Regions from separate parts of the Achromobacter sp. AONIH1 genome, predicted to be linked through region 2. Evidence: predicted binding sites of a transcription regulator. Region 2 holds the regulator's gene; each other region holds the start of a gene.
The links. Region 2 encodes sigma-54, which starts transcription at its own class of promoters, with help from an activator protein. Its sites were predicted from a motif close to TGGCANGNAANCTGCTTT; they were not measured.
Positions count from the first base shown of each region.

Region 1 (3,205 bases), 1.5 Mb from region 2:
CGTCACTGCGGCCCAGCAGTTCCACGGCATGACGTCGCGCGGCCGGATCGGCGCTTTGCAATTCCAGCCTGGCCTGCGCGATCTCCAGCGCGGCGCGCACGGTCGGGTCGCGTTCCGTGGCCAGCGCCTGCGCGATCAGGGGCAGCCGCGAGGGATCGTTGGTCTGTTGCAGGCGGCGCGCGGCGGCCAGCCGAGAGCCGGCATCGGCCGCGTGCAGCTGCGCGCCGGCCAGCGCTGCCTCGATGGCGCGGCGCAGGCGGTTGTTGATGCCGATGGACGCGGATCCCGCCGGCAGGTCCAGCGCGGCGCCGCTGGCCGGGTCGGTGGCGCGGGCGCCATCACCGATCAGCACGCGGCCGTCCGGCGCCGCGTAGAGCTGGTCGGCGCCCAAGGCCCGCAGCACAGCCGCGCCCTCGCCGCCGGGCAGCGCGCCCAGCGCGGCGATCGCACGCAGCCTGGCGTCGGTATCGTCGCCCGCCAGCGGCGCCAGCAGGTCCTGGCCGACGCCGGCCGCCGCCACGGGCAGCGCCGGCCAGGCCAGGAACATGGCGAGCAGGAGACGACGCAGGTAGCGTGCGATCGCAGCGTTGCGCATGGCGGCCGTCTCCCTCAGAGGCCCTGCTTGCCTTCGTTGCCCGGGATATACGGGCTCCAGGGCTGGGCGCGGATCGGACCCTTGCTCTTCCAGACCACGTTGAACTGGCCGTCGGCCTTGATCTCGCCGATGTACACCGGCTTGTGCAGGTGGTGGTTGGTCTTGTCCATCATGATCTTGAAGCCGCTGGGCGAGCTGAACGTCTGGCCGCCCATGGCCGCGATGACCTTGTCCACGTCCGTACTCTTGGCCTGCTCGACGGCCTGCTTCCACATGTGGATGCCGATGTAGGTCGCCTCCATCGGATCGTTGGTGACCACGGTCGCGGCGTTGGGCAGGTTCTTGGCCTTGGCGTAGGCCTTCCACTTGGCGATGAAGTCGGTGTTGACCGGGGTCTTGATCGACTCGAAATAGTTCCAGGCCGCCAGGTGGCCGACCAGCGGCTTGGTGTCCACGCCGCGCAGTTCCTCTTCGCCCACCGAGAAGGCGACCACCGGCACGTCGGTGGCCTTCAGGCCGGCGTTGCCCAGTTCCTTGTAGAAGGGCACGTTGGAGTCGCCGTTGATGGTGGAGATGACGGCGGTCTTGCCGCCGGTGGCGAACTTCTTGATGTTGGCGACGATGGTCTGGTAGTCGGAATGGCCGAAGGGCGTGTAGACCTCGTCGATGTCGCTGTCCTTCACGCCTTTGGAATGCAGGAAGGCGCGCAGGATCTTGTTGGTGGTGCGCGGGTACACGTAGTCGGTGCCCAGCAGCACGAAGCGCTTGGCCCCGCCGCCGTCCTCGCTCATCAGGTACTCGACGGCGGGTATGGCCTGCTGGTTGGGCGCGGCGCCGGTGTAGAACACGTTCTTCTCCAGTTCCTCGCCTTCGTACTGCACCGGATAGAACAGCAGGCCGTTCAGCTCCTTGAACACCGGCAGCACCGATTTACGCGACACCGAGGTCCAGCAGCCGAACACCACCGCCACCTTGTCCTGCGCCAGCAGCTGGCGCGACTTCTCGGCGAACAGCGGCCAGTTCGAGGCCGGATCGACCACCACGGGCTCCAGCTTCCTGCCCATGACGCCGCCCTTGGCGTTGATCTCATCGATCGCCATCAGCGCCACGTCCTTGAGCGAGGTCTCCGAGATCGCCATCGTGCCGGACAGGGAATGCAGGATGCCGACCTTGATCGTGTCTTCGGCGGCATGGACCGAGGGCATCCAGCCGGCCAGGGCCAGCAGGCTCACGGCGGTCAGTTGCTTGAGGGCTAGTCTGCGTTTCATGGGGACTCCTGGGTAGGTTGCGCCGGCATTGCCGGCATGAAATGGACAGGGCCTGTACCGCGCCTCGCCAGGACATCAAAGCAAGACCCGTGCCAGCCGCGCCGGAGGCGGCGGCGCGGCGGGGCCGCTATATGTAGGCGGGAAGGGCGGGGCGCGGGAACGATGCGGCGGAGCGGCTTGCTCAATCTGGTGCCGCGTGCACAAAACAGGTGCGTGATCTGCGCGGCGCTGGTGCGCGCCGGCGCCGCGACGGCGCGCCGCGCCTTGTGGCCGCGCGGGATGTCGTGGCAGGGAAACAGGGGGAAAACGCGCTGCGGGCGCGGACATGGCATGCCGCTTGCTTGGGAATCCGTACTTGCATACCAGAGAGGATTCCAGCATGAACGCCGCAGCAACTCAGTTCGACACCGCCGGTTGGACCATCGCGCAATGGCAGGCCGCCTATTTCGCGGGCGCCCGGCCCGAGGCGCTGCTGGCCGGCCACGCCGCCGCGCCGGACGCGCCCGCCGACAATGCCTGGATCCTGCGGGTCGACGGCCAGGCGCTGGCGCGCCAGCTGGACGAACTGGCGCGGCTGCTGGCGGCGGCGGACGGCGACCTGTCGCGCCTGCCGCTGTATGGCGTGCCCTACGCGGTCAAGGACAACATCGACGTCGCGGGCTGGCCGACCACCGCCGCCTGCCCCGCGTTCGCCTACACGCCCGACGAGGATGCCGGCGTGGTGCGGCGCCTGCGCGCCGCCGGCGCCATCCTGATCGGCAAGACCAATCTGGACCAGTTCGCCACCGGCCTGGTGGGCACGCGTTCGCCGCACGGCGCGGTGGCCAACGCGTTTCGGCCCGAGTACATCAGCGGCGGATCGAGTTCGGGCTCGGCCTCGGTGGTGGCGCGCGGACTGGCGGCGTTCTCGCTGGGCACCGACACGGCCGGCTCGGGACGCGTGCCGGCGGGCTTCAACAACATCGTCGGACTCAAGCCCACGCGCGGCTGGCTCAGCGCCGCCGGCGTGGTGCCGGCCTGCCGCACGCTGGACTGCGTGTCGGTGTTCGCCTTGACGGTCGACGACGCCTTGCGCGTGGCCGACATCGCCGGCGGCTACGACGCGCGCGATCCCTACTCGCGGCCCGTGCCGGCCGGCACGGCCCGTCCCTGGCCGGCGCGGCCGCGTTTCGCGGTGCCGGACAAGCTGGAGTTCCACGGCGACGCCGAGGCCGAGGCCGCCTTCGACGCGGCGCTGCGTGAGGTGCGAGCCACCGGCGCCGAGCTGCGGACCGTCGATTTCTCGCCCTATGCCGAGCTGGCCGCGCTGCTGTACCAGGGGCCGTGGGTGGCCGAGCGGTTC
Region 1 is NZ_CP026124.1:6,333,188-6,336,392, reverse strand. It holds gene urtB (urea ABC transporter permease subunit UrtB) at 1-595, opposite strand, end outside; gene urtA (urea ABC transporter substrate-binding protein) at 610-1,863, opposite strand; gene atzF (allophanate hydrolase) at 2,243-3,205, shown strand, end outside.
Region 1: a site for sigma-54 is predicted at 1,941-1,958, ahead of urtA (urea ABC transporter substrate-binding protein). Genes of this name have one in related genera too.

Region 2 (3,205 bases):
GCCCGATGTCGAGCCCGTGCCGCTGGTGGCGTTTCCGCAAGGCTGCATCTACCGCAACCGCGCCATCCATGCGCTGGAAGCGGCGGGCCGGCGCTGGCGCATCGCCTATGAAAGCCCCAACCTGCTGGGCCTGCAGGCGGCGCTGGCCGGCGGCCTGGGCGTCGCGCTGCTGGAGCGCCGCTGTCTGGCGCCCAACCTGCGCATCGTGGACGAGCATCTGCCGCCGGCGCCGCCCACCGAACTCGCGCTCTGCCTGGGCCGCGCGGCGCGCGAGCCGGCGCGCCAGGTGGCGCAGACGGTGCAGGCGTTCTGCGCAGCGCAGTGGCGCCAGCCCTCATCCTGAACGGGAACGGCTCCGCCGGACGGCCCAACGGCCGCAAGCCGCCAGGCGTGGAAAGGACACAGGCCGCCTGTGTGTGGAAGGAACCGCGCAGACAAAGACGCGAAAATCCACGCCGACCCATCCGCACAAAAACAAAAGCCACGGCAGGCGCCGTGGCTTCGTTGGATCAGGAACGGGGTCAGGCTACCGCGACCTGGATGACCGGATAGGTATTGGCCGCCGGCGCGCTGGGCTGTTCAGCCAGGGCGGCGGGAGGATTGACCGGAACGGCGATCGAGCGCACGTCGCAGACGCTGGAGCAACGACCGCCGGGCAGGTATTCCGTGGCGGTGGCTGCGCAACAGCCGCAACAGGTCGCCACGCCCAGCTCGAACTGCAGGTCGGCCAGCGTGGTAGCGCCCGCGTCCACGCTGGCGCGGACTTGGCGTTCGGTGATCGCGTTGCATACACAAATGTACATGAGAATAATTATCGAAAATTATTCTCGAACTGGCAAGCGGCTTGCGCAAAAAAAATTGCAACCGAGATGTCACGCAAGTGTTTGAAATCAGGGACGAATTTACAGTCATTCGTCCCTGATTTCAGCGAACCGAGGCCTGCGCCTTGCGCAGCGCCGCCGGCGCGATGCGCAGCGCCTCGCGGTATTTGGCCACCGTGCGCCGGGCGATCACGATGCCCTGGTCGGCCAGCTTTTCCATGATCTGACTGTCGGACAGCGGCTTGGCACGGTTCTCGTCCGCCACCATCTGCCGGATATGGGTCTGCACCGCCGTGGCCGAGGTGGCATCGCCGCCATCGGTCGACACCCCCGTCCCGAAGAAGCGCTTGAGCTCCAGCGTACCGAACGGGGTGAGCATGTACTTCTGCGTCGTGGCCCGCGAAATCGTGGATTCGTGCAGGCCCAGTTCGCCCGCGATGTCCTTCAGGATCAGCGGACGCATGGCCGCCGGCCCCTGGCTGAAGAAAGCCGTCTGGCGTTCGACGATGGCCTGGGACACGCGCAGGATGGTGTCGAAGCGCTGCTCGACGTTGCGGATCATCCACTTGGCCTGCTGCAACTGGGCCTGCAGGCCAGCGTGGGCCGATTCCTTCTGGTTGCCCAGCATCTGCGCATACAGGCCGTTGATCTGCAGGCGCGGTACGGCGGCGCTGTTGAGCGTGACCTGCCAGCCGCGCCGGGTTTTGCGCACGATCACGTCCGGCACGGCGTAGTCGGCGGCCGGCACGGTCCAGGCGCGTCCCGGACGCGGCTCCAGGCGCAGGATCAGGGCGTGCGCGGCGCGGAACCGGGTTTCGTCGCACCCCGCCGCCGCGCACAGACGGGCGACATTGCCGGTGGCCAGCAGCGGCAGGTGACGGGCGCAGATCTCGCGGGCGCAGGCCAGCGCCGCCGGGTCGGCCGCCTCGGGCAGGCGCGTGATGTCCGGGTGGCGCAATTGCAACAGCAGGCATTCCGCCATGTCCCGCGCGCCGATGCCGGGTGGATCGAAGGACTGCAGCAGCGACAGCGCCGCCTTCAGCTCGTCGATATCCGGCTCCAGCTCGGCCGGCAGCCAGCCCAGGATTTCCTCCAGCGGCGAGCCCAGGTAGCCGTTCTCGTCCAGCTCGTCGATCAGCAGGGCGGCCAATGCGGCGTCGCGCGGCGCCGCCCGGGTCAGCACCAGCTGGCCCAGCAGGTGCTCGCGCAGCGTGTCCGGCATGGCGGCCTCGGGCGGGCCGCCGTCCTCGTCTGGGTAGACCCCGCCGGAGCCGGGCATTTCCTCGATGGGCGCGTCGCGCTCGGCCGCCGGCTCGTCGTCCTGCACCGAGGACTCGCGTTCGGACTCTGCCTGCGCCTCGGGCGCCACGGGTTCGTCGTCGCGCTCGAGCAGCGGGTTGTCCGCCAGCACCTGCGAGATCTCGGCTTCCAGCTCGAGCGTGGACAACTGCAACAATCGGATCGATTGCTGCAGCTGTGGGGTCAGCGTCAGATGCTGACCGGGACGCAGTTCTAAAATCGGACGGGTCATAGGTACAATATTTTGCATGATGAATCAGACTTCGCCCGAGCGCGTTCGCCAGGATAGCCGCCTGATCGGCCAGACCCTGCTCAAACTTGCGCTTCCCAGACTCCTCCTGCGCGCGATCGTGATCGCCGTCGCCCTCATCATCTGGTATTTCGTCGCCAACTGGATACTGGACGCGGGCAAGCGCGTGAGCTTCGAATTCCTGCACTCGCTGGGCCAGCCCACGATGGACATGGTGCAGAAGTTCAGCCCCTACCTGTGGTGGGTCGGGGTCGGCATCTGGAGCCTCATCGTCTTCTTCGCGCTGCGCGCCTGGCTGAGCGCCAGCCTGGCCTCCGGCCGCGCCACGCCGGTGCAGACCGAGGTGCTGGCCGAACTGGCGCCGCAACTGTCCGACGAATCGCTGGGCGTGCTGCGCTGGACCTGGGGCGACCGCGAAGAACCCTTCACCGTGGGCGACCTGCGCCGCTCGCTGTCTGAAATCCGCCACAGCCGCATCGCCAAGATCGACATGGTGGCGCGTCAGGCCGAGATCCTGGAAGGCGGCGGCAAGCCCCGCGCCGGCTCCCGCGACGACGACGCACCGCGCCGCGAACCGCGCGCCGACCGCTACGTCGAGCCGCGCATCGGCCCCGCCCGATAAGCGACACCCTTCCGCGCAACCCGCCAGAAGCCGCCGTCCAGGCGGCTTTTGCATTTCAGTGCGCTGCCAGCAAGCCGCTCCTATACTGGCCTGCCACGCTCGCGCAACCGCGGGCCGCGCGTCATACCGACACCATGCGCCGGCGGCCCCGCCGCGGCGACCGCGCGGCCGACCTCCTGGAGTCCGCTTTCCATGTTCCGTACTTCCGTCCGG
Region 2 is NZ_CP026124.1:1,225,456-1,228,660, reverse strand. It holds gene C2U31_RS05680 (LysR substrate-binding domain-containing protein) at 1-343, shown strand, start outside; gene C2U31_RS05675 (bacterioferritin-associated ferredoxin) at 522-803, opposite strand; gene rpoN (RNA polymerase factor sigma-54) at 925-2,370, opposite strand; gene C2U31_RS05665 (hypothetical protein) at 2,369-2,992, shown strand; gene C2U31_RS05660 (tripartite tricarboxylate transporter substrate binding protein) at 3,185-3,205, shown strand, end outside.

Region 3 (3,205 bases), 230 kb from region 2:
AACAGGCGCGACTGCAAGGCCAGCGGCATGTCGCCGATCTCGTCCAGGAACAGCACGCCCCCATGCGCCTGCCGCAGCAGCCCCTTGCTGCCCTGGCGGCGCGCGCCGGTGAAGGCCCCGTCTTCATAGCCGAAGAGTTCGGATTCGATCAGGCTTTCAGGCAGCGCCGCGCAGTTCACCGCCACGAACGGCCCGGCGGCGCGCCGGCTGCGCGCATGCATCTGGCGCGCGAACACTTCCTTGCCCGCGCCGGTTTCGCCCTGCAGCAGAATGGATACGCCGGCATCCATCAGGTGCACAGATCGACCCAGCGCGTCCAGCGCCGCCGCGTCCAGGCTGACGGCGGCTGGCGCGGGCGCGACGGCGCGGGGCTGACTGCGTTCAGGCGCCGGCACGACGCGCGGCGCGGGCGACGGCGGCAGGCTCAGCCGCGCGTGATAGACGGCGCCGTTGCGCGCCTGCACCCGGCCCGTGGCATCGGGCGCGTGCGTCAGCGCGTCTTCGAACAGGTCTTCATGGCGATACACGCCCAGCGCCGTGGCCGAGAGTTCCAGCGCCCGCAGCGCCAGCCGGTTGGCCCCGACCAGCAGGTCGCCCCGGAAGGCCAGCAGCGCCTCGCCCGGCGCCCCCAGCCCGGCCGGATCGGCATGCAGGCGCAGCACGGTGTCGCGCTCGTGCGCCTGCGCGAACAGGCGATGTTCGATCTGGTCCACGGCGGCACGCACCAGGGCCAGCGCATCGGGCCGGATGCCGCCCGCCTGGCTGGACAGGTCCAGCACGCCCAGGATCCGTCCCTGGCTGTCGCACACCGGCACCGCCGCGCAGGTCAGGATGCGGTTGGGCTCGAAATAGTGCTCGGCCCCGTGCACGACGATGGAACGGCCCTCGACCAGCGCCGTGCCGATGGCATTGGTGCCAGCCGCGGCCTCGTCCCAGGGAGAGCCGGGCATCAGGGCGATGCGCGATGCGCGCTGGGCGAAATCCAGGTCGCCGCCGCAATCCAGCACCAGGCCGCGCGAATCGGACAGGATCACCAGGCCGCCCTGCCCGTGCGCACGCTTGCGCAGCTCGGCCATGACAGGATCGGACATGCGGCGCAGCGCCTCGTTGCGCTCGCGGGCCTCGCGCAGCTCGGCCTGGGTCAGCGGTTCGGCGGGGCGCAGGCCGCGCATGTCGAAACCCAGGTCGGCGCAGCGCCGCCACGAACGCAGGATCGGCTCGGCGACCATGCCGCCGGGCACCGCGCCCTGCTGATTGAACAGCAGGCGCGCTTGCGTCAGCGACTGCCGACGGGTCTGGATGGCCATGCATGTCTCCTTGAGCGGCGTTCTGCGACACCTGTTGCGCGACGTTGTCGCAAAACGCGACAGCGCCGGGACGGACTTGCGCCGTCCGCGCCTGCGGGAGGCGCGCGCAAGCCTACTTTCGCACGCGGTCCGCGCGCTTGTCCAGCCGCGTCCCCGGTTGGCACGCGGATTGCTTGAGAGCATGCAGGCAGGCTGCCGCCGCCATTCCCGCTGCATCAACCCGCTGCATAAAAACACTTACGGAGACTAGCAATGGACATCGCGACCCGCGTCACCCCCGACACCTATGGCACGCGCATCGACATCAAGCCGCAGTACGACAATTTCATCGACGGACGCTGGCAGAAGCCGGCTGACGGCGAATACTTCGACAACCTCACCCCGGTCACCGGCCAGCTGCTGACGCGCAACGCCCGCTCCAAGGAGCGCGACATCGAGATGGCGCTGGACGCCGCGCACCGCGCCGCGCCCAAGTGGGCCACCACCGCGCCGGCCGAGCGCGCGCGCATGCTGCTGCGCATCGCCGACGCGATGGAAGCCAACCTGGAGCGCCTGGCCACGGCCGAGACCTGGGACAACGGCAAGCCCATCCGCGAGGCCCGCGCCGCCGACATCCCGCTGGCGATCGACCATTTCCGCTACTTCGCCTCGGCCATCCGCAGCCAGGAGGGAGGGCTGTCCGAGATCGATCACGACACGGTGGCCTATCACTTCAACGAGCCGCTGGGCGTGGTCGGGCAGATCATCCCGTGGAACTTCCCCATCCTGATGGCCGCGTGGAAGCTCGCCCCGGCGCTGGCCGCCGGCAACTGCGTGGTGCTCAAGCCGGCCGAGCAGACGCCGCTGGGCATCATGCTGCTGGCCGAGCTGGTCGCCGACATCCTGCCGCCGGGCGTGCTCAATGTCGTCACCGGCTTCGGCCTGGAAGCGGGCAAGCCGCTGGCCTCCAGCAAGCGCATCGCCAAGATCGCCTTCACCGGCGAGACCACCACCGGCCGCCTCATCATGCAGTACGCGTCGCAGAACATCATCCCGGTGACGCTGGAACTGGGCGGCAAGTCGCCCAACATCTTCTTCGACAACGTCGCCGCCGAGGACGACGACTTCTTCGACAAGGCCGTCGAAGGCTTCGTGATGTTCGCGCTCAACCAGGGCGAGGTCTGCACCTGCCCCAGCCGAGCGCTGATCCAGGAATCAATCTACGAGAAGTTCATGGAGCGCGCGCTCAAGCGCGTGGCGGCGATCAAGCAGGGCAATCCGCTGGACGCCGACACCATGCTGGGCGCGCAGGCGTCGAGCGAGCAGCTGGAAAAAATCCTGTCCTACCTGGACATCGGCAAGCAGGAAGGCGCGCAGGTGCTGGCCGGCGGCGCGCGCGCGCAGCTGGCGGGCGCGCTGGAGCACGGCTACTTCGTGCAGCCCACGGTGTTCAAGGGCCACAACAAGATGCGCATCTTCCAGGAAGAGATCTTCGGCCCGGTGGTGGCCGTGACCACCTTCAAGGACGCCGAGGACGCGCTCAGCCAGGCCAACGACACGCTCTACGGACTGGGCGCGGGCGTCTGGTCGCGCGACGTCAACACCTGCTACCGCATGGGCCGCGGCATCAAGGCCGGCCGCGTCTGGACCAACTGCTACCACGCCTATCCGGCGCACGCGGCGTTCGGCGGCTACAAGCAATCCGGCATCGGGCGCGAGAACCACAAGATGATGCTCAACCACTACCAGCAGACCAAGAACCTGCTGGTGAGCTACTCGCCAAAGAAGCTGGGCTTCTTCTGATCCGGCGACAGCGGCGGCGGCGTCGCGGCCGCCGCCCGCCCGGTCCAAGGCAAGCGCCGCGGACCGGGTCCGCAACGCGCGACCGGAGACACGCCATGCCCGAAGCCACGCCGCGC
Region 3 is NZ_CP026124.1:1,455,643-1,458,847, reverse strand. It holds gene C2U31_RS06725 (sigma-54-dependent Fis family transcriptional regulator) at 1-1,307, opposite strand, end outside; gene adh (aldehyde dehydrogenase) at 1,560-3,089, shown strand; gene C2U31_RS06715 (DUF779 domain-containing protein) at 3,185-3,205, shown strand, end outside.
Region 3: a site for sigma-54 is predicted at 1,466-1,483, ahead of adh (aldehyde dehydrogenase). Genes of this name have one in related genera too.

Region 4 (3,205 bases), 110 kb from region 2:
GCGATGGCGCCGGGAATGCGCTGGGCGTCGCGCTGGGCCTCGGGCCGCACGTCGAACACCAGCGCCTGGCGGCCGTCCTGACGCCAGCGCATCAGCTCGTCGACCGACAGCCTCGGGATGACGCGCAGCTTGCGCACCAGCACCCAGCGGCGCAGCGCGCGCACGACGATGTACAGCGCCAGCAGCGCGGCCAGCAAGCCCAGGCCCATGGCGCCATAGTTCGCCAGCAGGTCCAGCACGTCGTTGACCACGCCATGGAACAGGCCGCCCAGCAGCAGCGCCGAGCCGGCCCAGATCATCGCGCCGACCAGGTCGTACAGCAGGAAACGGCGCAAGCCGGTGCCCGTCAGGCCGGCCATGACGGTGGACAGCGCGCCCGCGCCCGGCAGGAACTTGCACACCAGCAGCGCGCGCACGCCGACGCGCAGGTACAGCCGCTGCGTCTGGCGGATGCAGGAATCCTGCGACAGCGACAGCTTGCAGACCACGCCAAGCAGGCGCGAACCGTAGCGCCGGCCCGCCAGGTACCAGAGGCTGTCGGCCAGCAGGCAGGCCAGCGTGGCCGCGATCCACGGCGCCAGCCAGCCGGCCGTGCCGGCCAGCGCGCCGGCGGCGATCAGCATGGGATAGGCGGGCACGGGCAGGCCGGCCTGTTCGATCAGGACGTTCCCGAACACCAACCAGGCGCCGTACTGCTCCAGCAGCAACTGTATGTCTTGCATCGTGTCTTCCGACGGGCCGCGCGGCGCGCGGCCGGGTTCAGGGACTGGCCGTCCCGCGAGGGGCGGGCCCGGTCCGGCACAGCGGGGCGGCGCCAGACGCGCGCGCCCGCGCCGGAATTTTAGGCGGCCCGGGCGGCCTTGCCAGCCCGGGCCGGTGGAACACTGCATTGCGCGGCGCGCCAGGATTTGAGCGCGCCGCCGTCCACCACCTGCAAAGCCGCACCACGATGGTGCCGACAATCCCCGCCGGCGTGCCTATAATCCTGCCCGGCCATCAGGTTTCCCCGACTTGCCGCGGGAACGCCGCATGGCATACAAATTGCTTCGCCATGGCAGGCCGCGAACCCGACCGTTCGGATGGGCGCGCCTGCCTGCGCCCCATCCGATGACCGATCCCAACACCACGCATCCGCCCGCTCGCCCCGGCTCGTCCGCCGGCGGCCGCAGCCATCGGGCGGCGAGGGGCCGCGCGCGCGGCGATCGCGTCCTTTCCCCATTCCCGTCCATCCCCGCGAAGGAGCCCCACGCATGAACTCCCTATTCCCCTCGTCCGCCCGCCGCGGCCTGCTCAAGCTGGCCGCCGCCGCCGGCGCGCTGATGCTGGCCGGCACGGTCCAGGCCCAGGCGCCCGAAAAGGTCAAGGTCGCCGCCATCTACACGGTGCCAGTCGAGCAGCAGTGGGTCTCGCGCATCCACAAGGCGCTGACCGCCGCCCGCGACCGCGGCGAGATCGACTACGCGTTCTCCGAGAACGTCACCAACGCCGACTACGAGCGCGTCATGCGCCAGTATGCCGAGCAGGGCAACAAGCTGGTGGTGGGCGAGGCCTTCGCGGTCGAGGCCGCCGCGCGCAAGGTCGCCAAGGACTATCCGCAGACCGCCTTCCTGATGGGTTCCTCGGGCAAGCCGCAGCAGCCCAACTTCGCGGTGTTCGACAACTACATCCAGGAGCCGGCCTACCTGACCGGCATGATCGCGGCCGGCATGAGCCAGACCGGCAAGATCGGCCTGGTGGGCGGCTACCCCATTCCCGAAGTGAACCGCCTGATGCAGGCCTTCATCGAAGGCGCGCGCGAGATCAGCCCCAAGGCCGAGTTCACCGTCACCTTCATCGGCTCCTGGTTCGATCCCCCGAAGGCCAAGGAAGCCGCCTTCGCCATGATCGACAAGGGCACCGACGTGCTCTACGCCGAGCGCTTCGGCGTGTCGGACGCCGCCAAGGAACGCGGCAAGCTGGCCATCGGCAACGTGATCGACACCCAGCCGCAGTACCCCGAGACCGTGGTGGCCTCGGCCCTGTGGAGCATGGAGCCGACCATCGACGCGGCGCTCAAGCAGGTCAAGGCCGGCGCCTTCAAGGCCGACGACTACGGCCAGTACTCGCTGATGAAGCACAAGGGCTCGTCGCTGGCGCCGCTGGGCACCTTCGCCGGCAAGATCCCGGCCGACCTGATCGCCAAGGTGGAAGCCAAACAGAAGGCCATCCTGGACGGCAGCTTCAGCGTCAAGGTCAACGACAAAGAACCCAAGTCCTCCGCGCGATGAGCCCGGCGCCGCTCGCCCTGCGACTGACGGGGATCACCAAGCGCTTCGGCAGCCTGACGGCCAACGACGACATCTCGCTCACGCTCGGACAGGGCGAGGTGCTGGCCCTGCTGGGCGAGAACGGCGCCGGCAAGTCCACGCTGGTGTCGATCCTGTTCGGCCACTACGTGGCCGACGCCGGCGCCATCGAGGTCTTCGGCCAGCCGTTGCCGCCAGGCCGGCCCGACGCGGCGCTGGCCGCGGGGGTCGGCATGGTGCACCAGCACTTCACGCTGGCCGACAACCTGACCGTGCTGGACAACATCATGGTGGGCACGGAATCGCTGTGGAAGCTGGCTTCCGGGCGGCGCCAGGCCCGCCGCAAGCTGGTCGAGCTGGGCCAGCGCTTCGGCCTGGGCGTGGATCCCGACGCGCGCGTCGGCACGCTGTCGGTGGGCGAGAAGCAGCGCGTTGAAATCCTGAAGGCGCTGTATCGCGGCGCGCGCGTCCTGATCCTGGACGAGCCCACCGCCGTGCTGACGCCGCAGGAAGTCGACGGCCTGTTCGCCACGCTGCGCGGTTTCGTGGACGAGGGCCTGGCCGTCATCTTCATTTCGCACAAGCTGGACGAAGTCATGGCGGTGTCGCGGCGCGTGGCCGTGCTGCGCCAGGGCAGGCTGGTGGCCGAGCGCGAAACCGCCGCCACCACGCCGGCCGAACTCGCCGAACTGATGGTGGGCCGCAAGGTCGCCATGCCGCACGCCGAGGCCGTGGCCGCCGCCGAGCAAGCGGCGCCGGTGATCGCGCTGTCGCAGGTGACAGTGCGCGACCGCGACGGCGCCACGCGCCTGGACAGCCTGGATCTGACCGTGCACCGGCACGAGATCGTGGCCATCGCCGGCGTGGCCGGCAACGGCCAGCAGGCGCTGGTGTCGGTGCTGACCGGCCTGCGCCAGCCC
Region 4 is NZ_CP026124.1:1,118,182-1,121,386, reverse strand. It holds gene C2U31_RS05175 (DedA family protein/thiosulfate sulfurtransferase GlpE) at 1-722, opposite strand, end outside; gene C2U31_RS05170 (BMP family protein) at 1,251-2,267, shown strand; gene C2U31_RS05165 (ABC transporter ATP-binding protein) at 2,264-3,205, shown strand, end outside.
Region 4: a site for sigma-54 is predicted at 1,031-1,048, ahead of C2U31_RS05170 (BMP family protein). Genes of this name have one in related genera too.